Regions from separate parts of the Bacillus sp. NMTD17 genome, predicted to be linked through region 1. Evidence: a T-box and tRNA genes for the amino acid it is inferred to sense, from the RefSeq annotation. Region 1 holds a T-box; the other holds one or more tRNA genes.

Evidence for each region. The T-box of region 1 lies ahead of serS (serine--tRNA ligase). A T-box ahead of a tRNA ligase gene usually reads a tRNA of that ligase, here a tRNA-Ser.
Region 2: it encodes a tRNA-Ser, which carries the amino acid that the T-box ahead of serS (serine--tRNA ligase) is inferred to sense. The anticodon was not compared.

What each region holds. Positions count from the first base shown of each region.
Region 1 covers NZ_PVRH01000010.1:1,038-9,802, forward strand. The annotation lists gene C6347_RS18930 (YaaC family protein) at 1-198, opposite strand, end outside; gene guaB (IMP dehydrogenase) at 320-1,786, shown strand; gene C6347_RS18940 (D-alanyl-D-alanine carboxypeptidase family protein) at 1,947-3,272, shown strand; gene pdxR (MocR-like pyridoxine biosynthesis transcription factor PdxR) at 3,314-4,792, opposite strand; gene pdxS (pyridoxal 5'-phosphate synthase lyase subunit PdxS) at 5,038-5,922, shown strand; gene pdxT (pyridoxal 5'-phosphate synthase glutaminase subunit PdxT) at 5,943-6,533, shown strand; T-box leader at 6,587-6,803, shown strand; gene serS (serine--tRNA ligase) at 6,853-8,127, shown strand; partial or broken gene C6347_RS19680 (methyl-accepting chemotaxis protein) at 8,727-8,765, shown strand, end outside.
Region 2 covers NZ_PVRH01000004.1:344,905-353,669, forward strand. The annotation lists gene cmpA (cortex morphogenetic protein CmpA) at 1-120, opposite strand, end outside; gene C6347_RS13965 (SprT family protein) at 220-693, shown strand; gene C6347_RS13970 (thiamine pyrophosphate-dependent dehydrogenase E1 component subunit alpha) at 920-1,897, shown strand; gene C6347_RS13975 (alpha-ketoacid dehydrogenase subunit beta) at 1,918-2,955, shown strand; gene C6347_RS13980 (dihydrolipoamide acetyltransferase family protein) at 2,973-4,103, shown strand; gene lpdA (dihydrolipoyl dehydrogenase) at 4,122-5,501, shown strand; gene C6347_RS13990 (sigma-54-dependent Fis family transcriptional regulator) at 5,610-7,457, shown strand; tRNA gene C6347_RS13995 (tRNA-Asn) at 7,669-7,743, shown strand; tRNA gene C6347_RS14000 (tRNA-Ser) at 7,748-7,838, shown strand; tRNA gene C6347_RS14005 (tRNA-Glu) at 7,848-7,919, shown strand; tRNA gene C6347_RS14010 (tRNA-Gln) at 7,940-8,014, shown strand; tRNA gene C6347_RS14015 (tRNA-Lys) at 8,046-8,121, shown strand; tRNA gene C6347_RS14020 (tRNA-Leu) at 8,129-8,211, shown strand; tRNA gene C6347_RS14025 (tRNA-Leu) at 8,259-8,342, shown strand.

The DNA.
Region 1 (8,765 bases):
CAGTTCGAGTGGAGCGATAGCTGCCTGTTCATAGAACGTATGGCCATGCTTTAAAAAGTAAATAAACCGTTCACAGTTTTTATAGGCTTGCTGGTTTGCATCTTGAATGCTCCGTTTCTCATATTGTTGATATAGAAACTTTTGGGAAGTTTCGAGTGAGTAAAAACGTTTTAAATCCTTCCATCCTGAACTTTTCATCTTCTTCCTCAACTCTCTTTATATTTTCTAAAAATTGCAACTGTTTGTTGCTTCCTTGACATGCTGTTTCCTAGTTGATAATCTACATATAATATTTTGCCGAAAAGAGGGGGATTTACTAATGTGGGAAAGTAAATTTTCAAAAGAAGGTTTGACGTTTGACGATGTTTTGCTTGTTCCAGCTAAGTCTGAAGTACTTCCGCGTGATGTCGATTTATCAGTTGAGTTAACAAGCACATTAAAACTAAACATTCCAATTATCAGTGCAGGAATGGACACGGTGACGGAATCACAAATGGCGATTGCAATGGCACGTCAAGGTGGTCTTGGTATCATTCATAAGAACATGTCTATTGAGCAACAAGCAGAACAAGTGGATAAAGTAAAACGTTCAGAGCGCGGCGTTATTACAAATCCATTCTTCTTAACACCTGAGCATCAAGTATTTGATGCAGAGCACCTAATGGGTAAATACCGTATTTCAGGTGTACCGATTGTAAATAACGAAGAAGATCAAAAGCTTGTTGGTATTATTACGAACCGTGACCTTCGTTTTATTTCGGATTATTCAATGAAGATTAGCGACGTGATGACAAAAGAGGAACTTGTGACAGCTTCTGTAGGTACGACGTTAGAAGAAGCTGAAAAAATCCTACAGCAATATAAAATTGAAAAATTACCTCTTTTAGATGACGAAGGAACGTTAAAAGGTCTCATCACCATCAAAGATATTGAAAAAGTGATCGAATTCCCTAACTCCTCTAAAGATGCACATGGCCGTTTAATTGTTGGTGCTGCTGTTGGTGTCACTGGCGATACAATGACTCGTGTGAGAAAATTAGTCGAAGCCAATGTGGATGTCGTTGTCATTGATACTGCACATGGTCATTCACAAGGTGTTCTTAACACTGTATCGAAAATCCGTGAAACGTATCCTTCTCTTAATATCATTGCTGGTAATGTTGCAACAGCCGAAGCAACTAAAGCATTATTTGAAGCAGGAGCAGATATTGTGAAAGTCGGTATCGGACCAGGGTCTATTTGTACAACACGTGTTGTTGCAGGTGTTGGTGTACCACAAATCACAGCAATCTATGACTGTGCAACAGAAGCAAGAAAACATGGTAAAGCTATTATTGCAGATGGTGGAATTAAATATTCAGGTGATATCGTAAAAGCTCTAGCATCTGGTGGACATGCTGTAATGCTTGGAAGCCTTCTAGCTGGTACATCTGAAAGCCCAGGAGACACAGAAATTTTCCAAGGTAGACGCTTCAAAGTTTATCGCGGTATGGGTTCAGTCGCTGCAATGGAAAAAGGAAGTAAAGATCGTTACTTCCAAGAAGATAATAAAAAATTCGTTCCAGAAGGTATTGAAGGCCGTACACCATACAAAGGGCCAGTCGTTGATACAGTGTATCAACTCGTTGGCGGTATCCGTTCTGGTATGGGCTATTGTGGAACACAGGACTTACGCTCACTTAGAGAAGATGCACAGTTCATTCGCATGACTGGTGCAGGACTTCGTGAGAGTCATCCACATGATGTACAAATTACAAAAGAATCACCAAACTACACAATTTCTTGATAAATTGTGACAATCAAATTACATTTGACAGGGTCTATGACTCTGTCTATTTTTTTTGTCTTTATTGTGATAAAATTTATACTGTTGTGTTGAAATAAGCCCTTGTGGATTAAATATATATGAAATACGTCGAAAAAAGATGAATACGGAGGTATGACGATTGAACAGCAAGATGTTGAAACAGCTTATGGTCTCTATCCTTGCACTGGCATTGATTGTGACAGCATTTACACCAATGTCCAAAGCAAAAGCAGCTGAAGATCCATTCAATGTGAATGCGAAAGCAGCAATCCTAATTGAAGCTTCTACAGGTAAAATTCTTTATAGTAAAAACGCAGAACAAAGACTGCCTATTGCAAGTATGGCAAAGATGATGACAGAGTATCTATTACTAGAGGCGATTGCTGAAGGCAAAGTGAAATGGGATCAAACGTATACGCCAGATGATTATGTATACGAAATTTCTCAGGACCGCAGTTTATCAAACGTTCCTTTGAGAAAAGATGGCTCGTATACAGTGAAAGAACTTTATCAAGCAACGGCTATTTATTCGGCAAATGCAGCAGCGATTGGCTTAGCAGAAGTGATCGCTGGATCAGAATCGAAGTTCGTTGAAAAAATGAACGCAAAAGCGAAAGAACTTGGTTTAACTAACTACAAATTCGTGAATGCAACTGGACTAGAAAATAAAGATTTACATGGCAAACAGCCAAAAGGTACAGGTCCTGATGAAGAAAGTGAAGTATCTGCGAAAGATATGGCATTGCTTGCACAGCATCTCATCAAAGACCATCCAGAAATTCTTGAAACATCAAGTATCGCGAAAACAAAGTTCAGAGAAGGCACAGACGATGAAATGGACATGCCTAACTGGAACTTCATGCTTAAAGGACTTGTGAAGGAATATGAAGGTGTAGACGGTCTGAAAACAGGCTCTACGGATTCAGCTGGTTCTAGCTTCACAGGTACCGCTAAACAAGGTGACATGCGTGTCATTGCTGTGATCTTGAATGCAAAAGGTAATCTTCATACAGCACGTTTCGACGTGGCGAAAAAACTGTTCGACTATGCATTTAAAAACTTCACGATGAAAGAAATGTACAAAAAAGGTCAACAGATCAAAGGACATGAAAACATCGAAGTCGATAAAGGCAAAGACAAAGAAGTACCTGTCGTCACGAAAGAAGCTTTCTCTGTGCCAGTAAAAAATGGCGACGAAAAGAGCTTTAAAGCAAAAGTAAATATCGAGAAAAAGAAACTAGAAGCTCCTATTAAAAAAGGAACGAAGGTTGGCATGCTGACGACTTCTTATTCTGGTGATGAGAAGGACTACGGCTATTTGAATAAAGATCAATCAGGTGTTGAGCTTATAACGAAAACAGGCGATGAAAAAGCAAACTGGTTCATCCTTGCAATGCGTAGTGTAGGTGGATTCTTCGCTGGCATTTGGGGCGGAATCGTTGACACAGTAAAAGGTTGGTTCTAATAAAAAACTGCTCTCATGCATAGAGAGCAGTTTTTTTATCGTTAAAAGAAAAGCGATTGTTTTTGATTTTGAGGAGTGGACAAGGCTAGCTGAAAAATACCACATAACTTTTCCACGCCCTCGGTCAGTGCTTTTTCATTCACATAAGAAAAGCTGAGGCGGATATAGTTTTGCTTCGGCTCTCCAGGATAGCACACAGAGCCAGGCAGAAAGGTAATTTGCTGCTTACGTGCCTCATGCAGCAGTGCACGTGTATCGACCCAGGAAGGAAAGCTAAGCCATAAATTGAGCCCGCCCTGAGGAATTTGCCACGTCACATCTTTTGGTGCATGCTTCGTTAATACATCTATCATTAAATCACGTCTCACCTTCAAGGCGGTTCTCAGCTTTTTCGTATGATCAATCATCTTCTTCGAAGTCAGAAATGGCAGAATGGCTTTTTGTGTGAGAAGAGGGCTGCCTAAATCATTATTGGCCTTTGCAGCTAATAAACGATTAAATATCGAGCCTAAGGCGGTGATAATCCCAATTCTGCATCCTGGAGCCAGTGTTTTACTTAATCCTCGCAAATAAATGACGTGTCCATCATGATCAAGACTTTTGATAGGTGCTGGCGGCTTCTTTTCGAAATAAAGCTCACGATAAGGATCATCCTCTACAATGAGACAATCAATACTTTGAGCCAGTAAGAGAAGTTGTTTTCTGCGTTTCATTGACATACTGGCCCCTGTCGGACTGTGAAAAGTAGGAATCGTGTAGATGAGCTTTGGTTTATATTTATCACAAATACTTTGAAGCTGCTTCATGTTCATGCCTTCATGATCAACAGGGACTGTAATAATTCTTGCCCCTCTGCCCATAAAGACATCAATGGCGCCTGGATAAGTCGGTGCTTCCATGACAACTACATCATCAGGACCGATAAACGCACGTGCGACCAAATCAAGCCCTTGCTGAGAACCACTAGTTACAAGAATATTTTCAGGAGTAGAAGGCACACCCAGCTTTTCTAAAAAAGACTGAATGACTTGCCTAAGCTGAAGATCCCCTTGAATTTCCCCATACTTCGACATGATTTGAGGATGTCTGGCTAGTACATGCTGCATTTCTTTTTCTAAATACCGGTTTGGCAAAAGCCCTGGATCAATCATAGAGGAAGAAAGGTTGATCGCTTCTTCGACATAGTGATACTGAGCAAATTGAGACCGTGGTAAATAATCCGGAATGGATAACTGCCAATCAAAAGAGGTAGATGACGGAACCGGAATATCTGACTGCTTTTGCAGCTCATCCACAAACGTCCCTTTACCTTGCACAGTCGTTAAATATCCGTCGTCCTTCAGCCGTGTGTATGCCTTTGCTGCCGTGACAAGACTCACATTCAGCTGCTTTGCTAAATCACGTACAGTTGGCAGCTTATCTCCCTGCTGAAGCAAACCCGATTGGATATGATCAATGATCGAAAAGTAAATCTGATTCGAAAGCGATGTATCAGAATGTCGATGGATATCAATATGCATGAGAAACCTCCATTGAGTGCAAAATTGTTATACATGAATTTGAATTGTTATAGTTGCATTATAGCATGTAAATCACACTTCAAAGAAAAAATGACTTATTTTTAGCCAGAAAACGTTTATATACAAGGGTTTAGGCTTTTTTGTCGGCTGATTGAATTGTTATACTATTCTCTTTATTGTTATACTGTCTCGCTTGTATGATAAAGAGGTAAATCAATCGAATTGACAAATGGGAGGAAACTATTGTGAGCAATAAGGGAACTGAACGAGTGAAACGTGGAATGGCAGAAATGCAAAAGGGTGGCGTCATTATGGATGTCGTCAATGCTGAACAGGCAAAGATCGCAGAAGAAGCAGGTGCGGTGGCAGTTATGGCACTAGAACGAGTACCAGCTGATATCCGTGCAGCCGGCGGTGTAGCCCGTATGGCAGACCCAAGAATCGTAGAGGAAGTACAAAATGCTGTAACGATTCCAGTCATGGCAAAAGCACGTATCGGCCACATCGTCGAGGCTCGTGTTCTTGAAGCACTTGGTGTTGATTATATCGATGAGAGTGAAGTGCTGACGCCCGCAGATGAGGAATTCCATTTAAATAAAAATGAATACACAGTACCTTTTGTCTGTGGTTGCCGTGACTTAGGTGAAGCAACCCGCCGTATCGCAGAAGGCGCTTCGATGCTTCGTACGAAAGGGGAACCTGGGACAGGCAACATTGTAGAAGCTGTCCGTCATATGAGAAAGGTCAATGCTCAGATTCGTAAAGTAGCAGCAATGAGTGAAGATGAACTGATGACAGAAGCCAAGAACCTAGGAGCACCTTATGAATTATTGCTTCAAATCAAAAAAGACGGCAAGCTCCCAGTTGTTAACTTTGCAGCTGGAGGCGTTGCGACACCAGCAGATGCTGCGTTAATGATGCAGCTTGGAGCAGACGGTGTATTTGTTGGATCTGGTATTTTTAAATCAGACAATCCGGCGAAATTTGCAAAAGCGATTGTTGAAGCAACGACTCACTTCACAGATTACCGTCTCATTGCAGAACTTTCAAAAGAGCTTGGAACAGCCATGAAAGGAATTGAAATCTCAAATCTACTGCCAGAAGAGCGTATGCAAGAGCGTGGCTGGTAATTAAGGGAGCGCAAATGAACATGCTAACAATTGGTGTACTAGGGCTTCAAGGAGCCGTGAGAGAGCATATTCAATCGATTGAAGCCTGCGATGCAGAAGGTAAGATCATTAAACGAGCAGAAGAGCTAGCATCCGTTGACGGTCTTATTATCCCTGGTGGAGAAAGCACGACGATGAGGAGACTCATGGATACGTACCAATTCATTGAACCGATTAAAGCGTTCGCTGCAGAAGGGAAACCGATTTTCGGGACATGTGCCGGTTTGATTATGCTGGCAAAATATATTGAAGATCGAGAAGATGCCCATCTTGGATTGTTAAATGTATCTGTTGCACGGAATTCATTTGGCAGACAGGTAGACAGCTTTGAAGCAGATCTAGAAGTAAAAGGGCTGGATGCGCCGTTTACAGGGGTGTTCATCCGTGCGCCTCATATCATCAGCGCAGATGTGAGCGTAGAAATCATGGCTGAATATGATGGCAGGATTGTGATGGCTAAAGAAAACAATATCTTAGGCTGTTCTTTTCATCCAGAGCTGACAGACGATCACCGGTTAACACAGCTGTTTGTTGAAATGGTGAAGTCTTACAAAACAAAGCTCGCTGTATAAAACGGTTGAAAAGAGATAAAACTTATAGTACATTAAAATCACAATCAAAGATCGAAAAAGCGTTGACGGGAAATAGTAAGAAGCCCCTCTTTCTCAGAGAGCCGATGGTTGGTGCGAATCGGTGAAAGATGCAGTCTGAATCCATCCTTGAGCGAAATGCTGAAACACGAGAAGTAAGCATTTACGGTGATACCGTTACAGAGGAAAGAGGAAAGCATGCTTCTGCATGTTTTCAATCAGGGTGGCAACGCGAGAGCTCTCGTCCCTTTCATGGGATGAGGGCTCTTTTTATTTTTCGATAAAAAAAGGAGTGTTACACATGCTGGATATTAAACAACTGCGCACGGACTTTGATCAAATCAAAGAAAAATTAGCACACCGAGGCGAAGATTTAGCGGATTTTGATAAGTTTGGTGAACTGGATCAAAAAAGAAGAGAACTAATCGGGAAAACAGAAGAATTAAAGAGCCGAAGAAATGAAGTATCACAGCAAGTGGCCGTTCTAAAAAGAGAAAAGAAAGATGCCGATCACATTATTCAAGAAATGCGTGAGGTAGGAGATGAGATTAAAAAGCTGGATGATGAGCTAAGAACAGTAGAAGAAAGCTTGCAGCACATCCTCTTCTCTATTCCGAATATCCCTCATGACACTGTACCGGTTGGGGAAACAGAAGATGACAACGTGGAAGTGAGAAAATGGGGCGAACAGCCGGCCTTCTCATTTGAGCCAAAACCACATTGGGATGTAGCGGATGAGCTAAACATTCTTGATTTTGAACGCGCAGGAAAAGTCACAGGAAGCCGATTCGTTTTTTATAAAGGGCTTGGCGCACGCTTAGAGCGCGCACTATATAACTTTATGCTCGATCTACATGTCGATGAGTTTGGTTTTACTGAAGTGCTCCCACCTTACATGGTCAATAGAGCTAGCATGACAGGGACTGGGCAGCTTCCAAAATTCGAAGAGGATGCCTTTAAAATCCGAGAAGAAGATTATTTCCTCATTCCAACAGCTGAAGTGCCGATTACCAACATGCACCGTGACGAAATCCTTGAAGGGGAACAGTTGCCAATCAATTATGCAGCATTCAGTGCTTGCTTTAGATCAGAGGCTGGATCTGCCGGAAGAGATACACGCGGACTCATCCGTCAGCACCAATTTAATAAGGTAGAGCTTGTGAAATTTGTTAGACCTGAAGATTCTTATGAAGAATTAGAGAAACTAACAAATCAAGCAGAAAAAGTCCTACAGCTATTAAACCTGCCATACCGTGTCATGAGCATGTGTACGGGAGATTTAGGCTTCACGGCTGCGAAGAAATACGACATCGAAGTATGGATTCCGAGCCAAGATACGTATCGTGAAATTTCTTCTTGCAGTAACTTCGAAGCATTCCAAGCAAGACGCGCAAACATTCGATTCCGTCCAGAGCCTAAAGCGAAGCCAGAGCATGTCCACACGTTAAATGGATCTGGTTTAGCAGTAGGAAGAACCGTGGCGGCCATTTTAGAAAACTATCAACAAGAGGACGGCACAGTAATTATTCCTGAAGTACTGCGTCCTTATATGGGAAATAAAGAAGTGATGAAATAAGATGCCGCTATGGCATCTTATTTCTTTTTACCAAAAGTCCTACAGTTTTCCTAAATTTAGCCGATAAAAAAATAAAAGCTTCTAGGAAAGAAGGAATAACCTTGAATAGGCTTGACTATTATGTTGAAATGGCTCAATTAATTAGAAAAGTTCTAGATGAAAGTATTCTTTTCGGCATCACTGATACAGAGAAGGTGCTTTGTTACTACCCGTCTAACACAATAGATTTTGGCGTGAAAGTTGGGGACCCATTGAACCCAGAAGACCAAAACGTGGCGACGACATTAAGAGGACAAGAATATGATGGTCATTTACCAGAGTCTTTATATGGTTATGAAATTGCTGTAAAAGGTTACCCGATTTTTGATGAAGATAGAAAAGTAATTGGATCTTTTTTAGTGGCATTTTCACATCATCGTGAAAAGAAATTAAGCGGTTATATGGAGCATATCAATGATGTAGCGAAAGAACTCCAAGGTGGAATCGAGCAAATTGCTGCGCATTCACAAGAGCTGGCTGCCACAAGTTTAGAAATAAGCGAACAGGCAGGAAGAGCGGAAGAGAAATCTGCAAATATTGAAGAAGTCGTCAAAACCATTGGCGGGATCGCTAGACAAACAAACTTGCTAGGTCTAAAT
Region 2 (8,765 bases), on a different contig from region 1:
CCTTGATGTGACTGAATGTTTTTTTCTGTAGAAGTACCAGCATTGATTCAGCAATTTGATTTGGTAATGATTTTTTTCAAAAAATGCCTTCTGCATCTGATTTTTCAGCCAGTTGGGCATCGCCCATTCCTCCTTTGATCGAAACAGTGGGTGTACCTTCAATGTATGCAAAGGGGAAATTGTCCCGTTCGAGGTTTTTATAGAAAGGAACGATCTTGATTGAAGGAGAGGGAGTTACAGCAGTTAACAGAGCATATTTCTGAGCAGTTCTTTGGTAAGGCATTCCGCCATCAAGCTGTTTTTAATGACCGTCTCAAAACGACAGGCGGAAGATATTTGCTTGGTACACACAATATTGAGTTAAATCGCCGATATTTAGAGGAGCATGGAAGAGACGAATTGATCGGTATCATTAAGCATGAACTGTGTCATTATCATCTGCACCTTGAGGGGAAGGGCTATCAGCATCGTGACCGTTCCTTTAAAGAGTTATTAGAACAAGTAGGAGCCCCGCGTTTTTGTACACCGCTAAAGACGGTACAAAATAAACGGCGTGTACAGAAACGTCATGAATATGTCTGCACAGGATGCGGTCAGTATTTTATCAGGAAAAGACGATTTGATACCTCTCGCTATGTATGCGGCGTCTGCAAAGGAAAATTAAAATGGCAGCGTACAATCGATACAGAATGAAAAGCATTCCTTTATGGGATGCTTTTTTTGTGGCCAATGGAACTGATCATCGTGATATGTAGGAGATGAAGTAGACATATTGAGACAAAAAGAGACGCAAGTCTCATTTTGTCTCTTTTTTGATCGGTGTGAATCGTTCAAAACCTAAGTTTTCAAGTGCCATGATGTTGGCACGTTTTTTGCTTGTATATAAGTGCAAGCAAAAAAAGATAGGAGGTTTTACCATATGGAAATGGCACTCACAAAAGAAAAAGCCGTTTGGATGTATCAAAAAATGCAGGAAATCCGCCAATTTGAAGATCAAGTACACACGCTTTTTACAAAAGGGATCTTACCAGGTTTTGTCCATCTTTATGCTGGCGAAGAAGCTGTTGCTGTAGGAGTCTGCGCTCATCTGAATGAACAAGACAGTATTACAAGTACACACCGCGGCCACGGCCATTGTATCGCTAAGGGCTGTGATCTAAAAGGAATGATGGCAGAAATCTATGGAAAAGCCACAGGTCTTTGTAAAGGAAAAGGTGGATCCATGCACATTGCAGATTTTGATAAAGGAATGCTCGGTGCCAACGGAATTGTTGGAGGCGGCTTTCCACTTGCGTGCGGGGCAGCCCTCACGGCTAAATATAAAAAGACAAACAATGTAAGCGTTTGCTTTTTTGGGGATGGTGCAAACAATCAAGGGACTTTTCACGAAGGAATCAATCTCGCCGCCATCTGGAAACTGCCTGTCATTTTCATCGCAGAAAACAATGGTTACGGGGAAGCGACGCCATTTTCCTATGCTTCAAGCTGCAAATCGATCGTGGATCGAGCCGCCAGTTATGGCATTCCGGGTATTCAAGTAGATGGAAAAGATGTGACAGCCGTTTATCAAGCAGCAGAACAAGCGATAGAACGAGCAAAAAATGGAGAAGGTCCGACATTGATTGAATGCATGACATATCGGAATTATGGACATTTTGAAGGAGATGCCCAGCGCTACAAAACAAATCAAGAAAAAGCAGAACACCAAGAAGAGAAAGATGCCATCGCTCTTTTTAAAAATGAATTATTAAAGAAGCAGCTGCTGACGAATCAGGAGATATCAAGTATTGAAGCGGCTGTAGCAGAAGCGATAGATGAAGCCGTTAGATTCAGTGAAGAAAGTGAATATCCAGATCATACCGAATTACTGACCGATGTGTATGTTTCGTATCAATAAATCAGAAAGGGGAGAGGAAAATGACAAGAGAAATCAGCATGTCTAGTGCTTTGAATGAAGCGATTAAACTGGCAATGAGAAGAGACGAAGATGTCATTTTAATGGGGGAAGATGTTGCGGGAGGCGCTCATGTAGATCACTTACAGGATGATGAAGCATGGGGCGGAGTTCTTGGAGTAACAAAAGGAATCGTACAGGAGTTTGGACGTGAGCGTGTCCTAGACACACCGATTAGTGAAGCTGGCTATGTAGGCGCGGCCATGGCAGCTGCTTCAACAGGGCTAAGACCAATTGCGGAACTTATGTTTAATGATTTTATCGGTACTTGTCTGGACCAAGTGCTGAATCAAGGAGCAAAATTTCGATACATGTTTGGCGGAAAAGCAGAGGTGCCGATCACGATTAGAACGACACATGGGGCGGGTTTTAGAGCAGCAGCCCAGCATTCGCAAAGTTTGTATGCGTTATTTACAAGCATTCCTGGATTAAAAGTAGTTGTGCCTTCTTCACCTTATGATGCCAAAGGGCTGCTGCTGGCAGCCATCGAGGATCAGGACCCTGTCATCTTTTTTGAAGACAAGACGCTTTACAATATCACAGGAGATGTGCCGGAGAGGTATTACACATTGCCGCTTGGTAAAGCAGATGTGAAGAGAGAGGGTTCTGATGTAACCATCTTTGCAGTAGGCAAACAAGTGCATACAGCACTCGAAGCGGCAGAAGAGTTAGCTGCTCAAGGTATTGAAGCGGAAGTGATTGATCCAAGAAGCTTGTCGCCGCTCGATGAAGAGGCCATTCTGACTTCGGTAGAAAAAACAAATCGGCTTGTCATTGTGGATGAAGCAAATCCAAGGTGCGGAATTGCCGCAGATATCTCTTCTTTGATTGCAGATAAAGGATTCGATTTACTTGACGCTCCAATCAAAAAAGTGACGGCTCCTCATACACCAGTACCATTTTCACCACCTCTTGAAGATATATATCTGCCGACACCTGATAAGGTTGTGAACACCGTATTAGAGATGATTGGCAAGAGTCATGACAAGATCTTGAACTAAAGAAAGGAGAGAGGGAGATGGCTGTCGAAGTTGTGATGCCTAAATTGGGTATGTCGATGAAAGAAGGAACGGTATCTGTCTGGAATAAGGAGGTCGGTGAGACCGTAAATAAAGGGGAAAGCATTGCAAGCATCAACTCCGAAAAAATTGAAATGGAGATCGAATCACCTGCTGAAGGAACCATATTGGATATAAAAGTGTCTGAGGGAGAAGGTGTACCGCCTGGCACGGTCATTTGCTATATCGGTGAAGGAAATGAACAGGTGGAGGAAAAGAAAGAAAGAGACGTCCAGTCAAAACCAAAGAAAGAGAGAAAGAAAATCTCCCCTGTTGCTCGTAAAATTGCGAATAGCGCAAACCTAGACATTGATACGCTGGTGGGGACAGGACCGGGGGGAAGAATTACGAAAGCGGATGTGCTTCATGCGCTTCCTGAACGGGCAGAGAAAAAACAAAATGAGACAGAGCATCAACCTGTTAACACGATGCGGAAAACAATTGCCTCAAGAATGATGGAAAGCCTGCAAACAAGTGCACAATTAACCATTACGATGAAAGCGGACGTGACAAAACTTACAAACTTACAACAACAGCTGAATGAAACAGCCATAGCCCGTCACGAGACAAAATTGACCATGACCGATTTTGTAGCCAAAGCAACGATCCTTTCATTACTCAAACACCCTGCGATGAACAGTCAATATCAAAATGAAAGAGTGGAAACTTTTGAGTGTGTTCATCTTGGGATAGCTGCTGCTTTAGAAAACGGCTTAGCTGTGCCAGTTATTCGACATGCGGAGAGACTAGCGCTCATTGAGCTAGCGAAGACCATCAAATTGTATGGCAAAAAAGCACGTGAAGGCAAACTTCTTCACGATGAAATCGAAGGCTCTACCTTTACGATCACCAACCTAGGTGCATATGGTGTAGAGCATTTCACTCCGATTTTGAATCCGCCGGAAGCCGGTATCCTTGGCGTCGGAACAATGTATGAAACCCCTGTTTATCGAGAGGATGAATTGTGCAAAGGGACCATCCTGCCACTCAGTCTTACGTTTGATCACCGCGTGCTGGACGGAGCGCCGGCATCCGCATTTTTATCAACGGTCAAAGCATATTTAGAAGAACCAATATCCATTCTTTTATAGGAAGAAGGTGAACGTATCATGACACTGGTCATTATAGGAGGCGGACCAGCAGGTTATGTGGCGGCCATAACAGCCGCCCGTTTTGGCAGGGAGGTTGTGTTAATTGATCAAGGTCAGCTGGGGGGTACCTGCCTCAATGAAGGCTGTATTCCGACGAAAGCGCTTTTGCAAAGCGCCGATATGTTTGAGCATGTGAAATCGGCTGTACATTTTGGAATTGAGCTTCCAGAACATGAGCCTGTCATCCAATGGGATGTCGTTCAAAAACGGAAACAGTCTGTCGTCAAGCAACTAACTGATGGCGTTCGCTACTTGATGAATAAAAACAAAATCAGCGTGTTGAATGGGAAGGCGTCATTTCTATCGGCACACGAGCTATTGGTAGAAAGTGAAGGGAAGTCTGAAATCATTCAAGCAAAACAAATCATTATTGCATCAGGGGCAGCGCCTGCTGCTTTACCTTTTGCACCTTTTGATGGGGAATGGATCATTCACAGCAAGGATGCCATGTCACTTTCTTCGATACCAGATTCGCTTTGTATTATTGGGGGAGGGGTGATCGGCTGTGAGTTTGCAAGCATATTTAGCAGAATGGGGACAAAAGTTGTCATGGTTGAGCGAGCGGTGCACATCTTACCTGAAGAAGATCGTGATATAGCACAATGTCTTCACGAGCAACTTGAAGAAACGGGTGTAGACATTTTGACGTCCGCCGCAGTCAAACAGCTTGATTCTTCTTCAAGAAAAGTAGTGGTAGAGAAAAATCAAGGAGAGCAGTGTGAAATCCAGTCTGATCGTTGCTTAGTGGCAATTGGCAGAACTCCGCAGCTTGGAGAGTTGAATCTTGATCAGGTCGGCATTGAATTTGACAGAAACGGAATCTACGTCAATGAACATATGCAAACCAATCTCCCGCATATCTATGCGTGCGGTGATGTGACAGGTGGGGTCCAGCTTGCTCATACTGCTTTTCATGAAGGAACGGTTGCGGCATCCCATGCATCAGGTGAACATGTAAAAGTCAATGAACAAGTGATTCCAAGATGCCTCTACACCTCTCCAGAAATCGCCAGTGTTGGTTTAAATGAAGAGAGTGCTAGAAAACAATATGAGGAGATTCGGATAGGGACATGTGCATTTTCTGCAAATGGAAAAGCGTTAATATTAAATCAACCAGCCGGTCAAGTAAAGGTCATTGTAGAACCGCAATATCAAGAAATTTTAGGTGTATCAATCATTGGACCGAATGCAACAGAACTGATTGGACAAGCGGCGGTGATGATGCATACAGAGCTGACCGCTGATACATTAGAGCAGTTTATTGCGGCACATCCGACACTTTCAGAGGCGATACACGAAGCCTTGCTGCAAACAATGGGACGAGCGGTGCACTGCTGAAAAAGACTCTATTTCTATCCGATTGACTTCTTGGGTTAGCCAATGTTAATTGAAAGCGCTTTTATAATTATCTATAATGAATAAAAAGCCCCCAGAGGAGAGGATGGAATGAATCCGACGCCTTGTTATTTAAATACGTGGAAACGTTTTGTTCGTGAAGGTTTGCTTGATCAGTCTCGTCTGAATAAGAGAGTGATGGAATCATGGCACAGGTGTAAACAGGCAAATGTTAATCCGTATTTAGATAAAGGACAGTCGTTGTTAGAAAAGGAATTATTCAGTGCCCAAAAAAAGAAATACTCATTATTCCTCAATGCTGCTCTTCCTTACTTAAATAAAATCAGTCAGCAATTAAAAGAATCTGACATGCTGGCCTTACTTATCGATGCAGACGGTTATGTGCTAAGTCTGACAGGAAGCCAAAGAACGATGGTAGAAGCAAGAAAAATTAATTTTATGGAGGGGTCGCGCTGGACCGAAACAGATGTAGGCACGAACGCTATTGGAACGGCACTCGTCATCGGGGAAGCTGTGACGATCAACGGAACTGAGCATTTTTCTGTCGCCTCTCACCATTGGAGTTGTTCAGCCGCTCCTATTCGTGATGCAGACGGTACGATCATAGGGGTGATTGATATCTCCTGTATGGCGGATAACAAGCACCCTTTTATGCTTGGAATGGCTTCAACAGTTGCTTATGCCATAGAGAGAGAAATTCAAGTCCAGCAAAAAAGGAGAGAGATGGAGCTGATCACTCATTGTCTCCAGCAGGTGGAAGCAGACGAACCGTATGTGGTCTGTAATGAAAAAAAGCAAATTGTTTCTGCAAGCAGGTCGATTAGAGAACGATTTTCTGACTGGTACGGAATGGATGTCGAGCGGCTTAAGGGTCATCCATTTGTTATCCGGGGAACGCAGATCATTCAATCAGAGCAAGATGGAAAGATGCTGGGCATGTCCCTTTCCCTTGAAGAAGCAGCGAAAAGCAACATCACCGTTTCTTTTGCTCAATTTCCCGGGGAATCTGGAACAAGTAAGGTGTTTCAACAGACGCTCAGTGAGATGAAGAGAGCGGCACAAACAGATGCCAATGTATATATTTGGGGCGAAACAGGTACAGGGAAGGAACTGGCCGCTAGGGCCATTCACTCAGCCAGTGAAAGGCATAGAGGACCGTTTATTGCTGTTAATTGCGGAGCCATTCCTGAAAGCCTGTTAGAAAGCGAATTATTTGGCTATGCTGAAGGGGCTTTTACAGGAGCAAAACGTCACGGAGCTAAAGGGAAGTTTGAACAAGCTCATAAAGGAACACTCTTTTTAGACGAAATTGGCGAAATCCCATATGCGATGCAAGTAGCACTTCTTCGGGTGATAGAAGAAAGGAAAGTCGTACCGCTCGGCGGGACACACGAAATCCCTTTGGATATTCGAATCATTACAGCGACTCACCGTAATATGAATGAACTACTGAAGGAAGGAAAAATACGAGAAGACTTGTATTACCGTCTTCATGTCTATCCGATCAACATCCCGCCGCTTAGAGAAAGAAAAGAAGACATTCGTGATTTATATCGTTATTACCAAAAGAAGTACCACTGGAATGCGGCGTTTCCTGAATCATTTTTTCGTAAGCTAGAAGCGTATCATTGGCCAGGAAACATACGAGAGCTTTTTAATCTGTTTGAACATCTAAGGGTCCTCTTTCCTAAAGGCGGATGGATTGGTGAATCGCAATATGTTTCAGTATTAGAGACGATTGATCAGAAAAAGCAGAAGCTGCATCCAGCAGAGTGTACCGAGAGTCCAAAAGAACTCACGTTTAGGGAGCGCATTCAAAAGCAAACAGTGATAGAAGCACTGCATAAAACAAAAGGTCATGTGTCAGAAGCAGCGAAGTTAGCAGGGGTGCCAAGAAGTACTTTTTATAAGTGGATGCGAAAGTTTAAGCTGTCTTAATCTCCTGAGGAAGGCTGCATCAAGGCCCTTGGTCTACGTGAAGAGGTCGGGGGCTTTCTGCCAAGTTAAACAAATGGCATGGAAAAAGGCTTGACTGTTATATTAGTATATGTTAAATTATAAAAGCCGTCGCAAATGGGCCAGGAATGAAACGCTTAAAAATTCTTGACACATTTTTCTGGCATATATATAATGAAACATGTCTTATTATTCCGCAGTAGCTCAGTGGTAGAGCTATCGGCTGTTAACCGATCGGTCGTAGGTTCGAGTCCTACCTGCGGAGCCATAATGGAGAAGTACTCAAGTGGCTGAAGAGGCGCCCCTGCTAAGGGTGTAGGTCGCGTAAGCGGCGCGAGGGTTCAAATCCCTCCTTCTCCGCCATTATTGTATGGCCCGTTGGTCAAGCGGTTAAGACACCGCCCTTTCACGGCGGTAACACGGGTTCGAATCCCGTACGGGTCATGTTTTGTTTTTTGATTCGTTGGGCTATAGCCAAGCGGTAAGGCAACGGACTTTGACTCCGTCATGCGTTGGTTCGAATCCAGCTAGCCCAGCCATTTTTTATATATGTTTTTCTGCATAGCAGATGAGCCATTAGCTCAGTTGGTAGAGCATCTGACTTTTAATCAGAGGGTCGAAGGTTCGAGTCCTTCATGGCTCACCATTGTCACGCGGGTGTGGCGGAATTGGCAGACGCGCTAGACTTAGGATCTAGTGTCTTTATGACGTGGGGGTTCAAGTCCCTTCACCCGCATTGTTTTTCAAACAGTGCACTTATGAATATATGAGCACATCATACACGCGGTCGTGGCGGAATGGCAGACGCGCTAGGTTGAGGGCCTAGTGGGTGAATAACCCGTGGAGGTTCAAGTCCTCTCGGCCGCATCTAAGAAACCAAAGGTTGTAGACCTTTGGTTTTTTTGTGCTCTTTTTTATTAAGAAAGCTATCACAAATAACTCCTAAAATGTGAAAACATATTGATTTAAACTCTATTTTCTATTTAAGAACTGCTACTATAAAACCTTGTGTAAAACTAGAAAATTGGAAATATCGTAAAGTTTCAAAATTCAGATATTCGTTCGTTATATACTGTAGGAACAACAGTAACTATTGAAGGTCAATCTCTTATATCTTCAGCTAGTATAACTTCTGTTTAATCAACCTTCCTGTAAGCATCATCAGTGCAGATTTACGCAATAATTAACCTGTTGACCGATTGTAAATATGGATTTAAGATACTTTAAATATTGTATCTCGTCAAACAATTTTATGAGTTCTTCCAGGCAACATTAGACAATATATTTTTA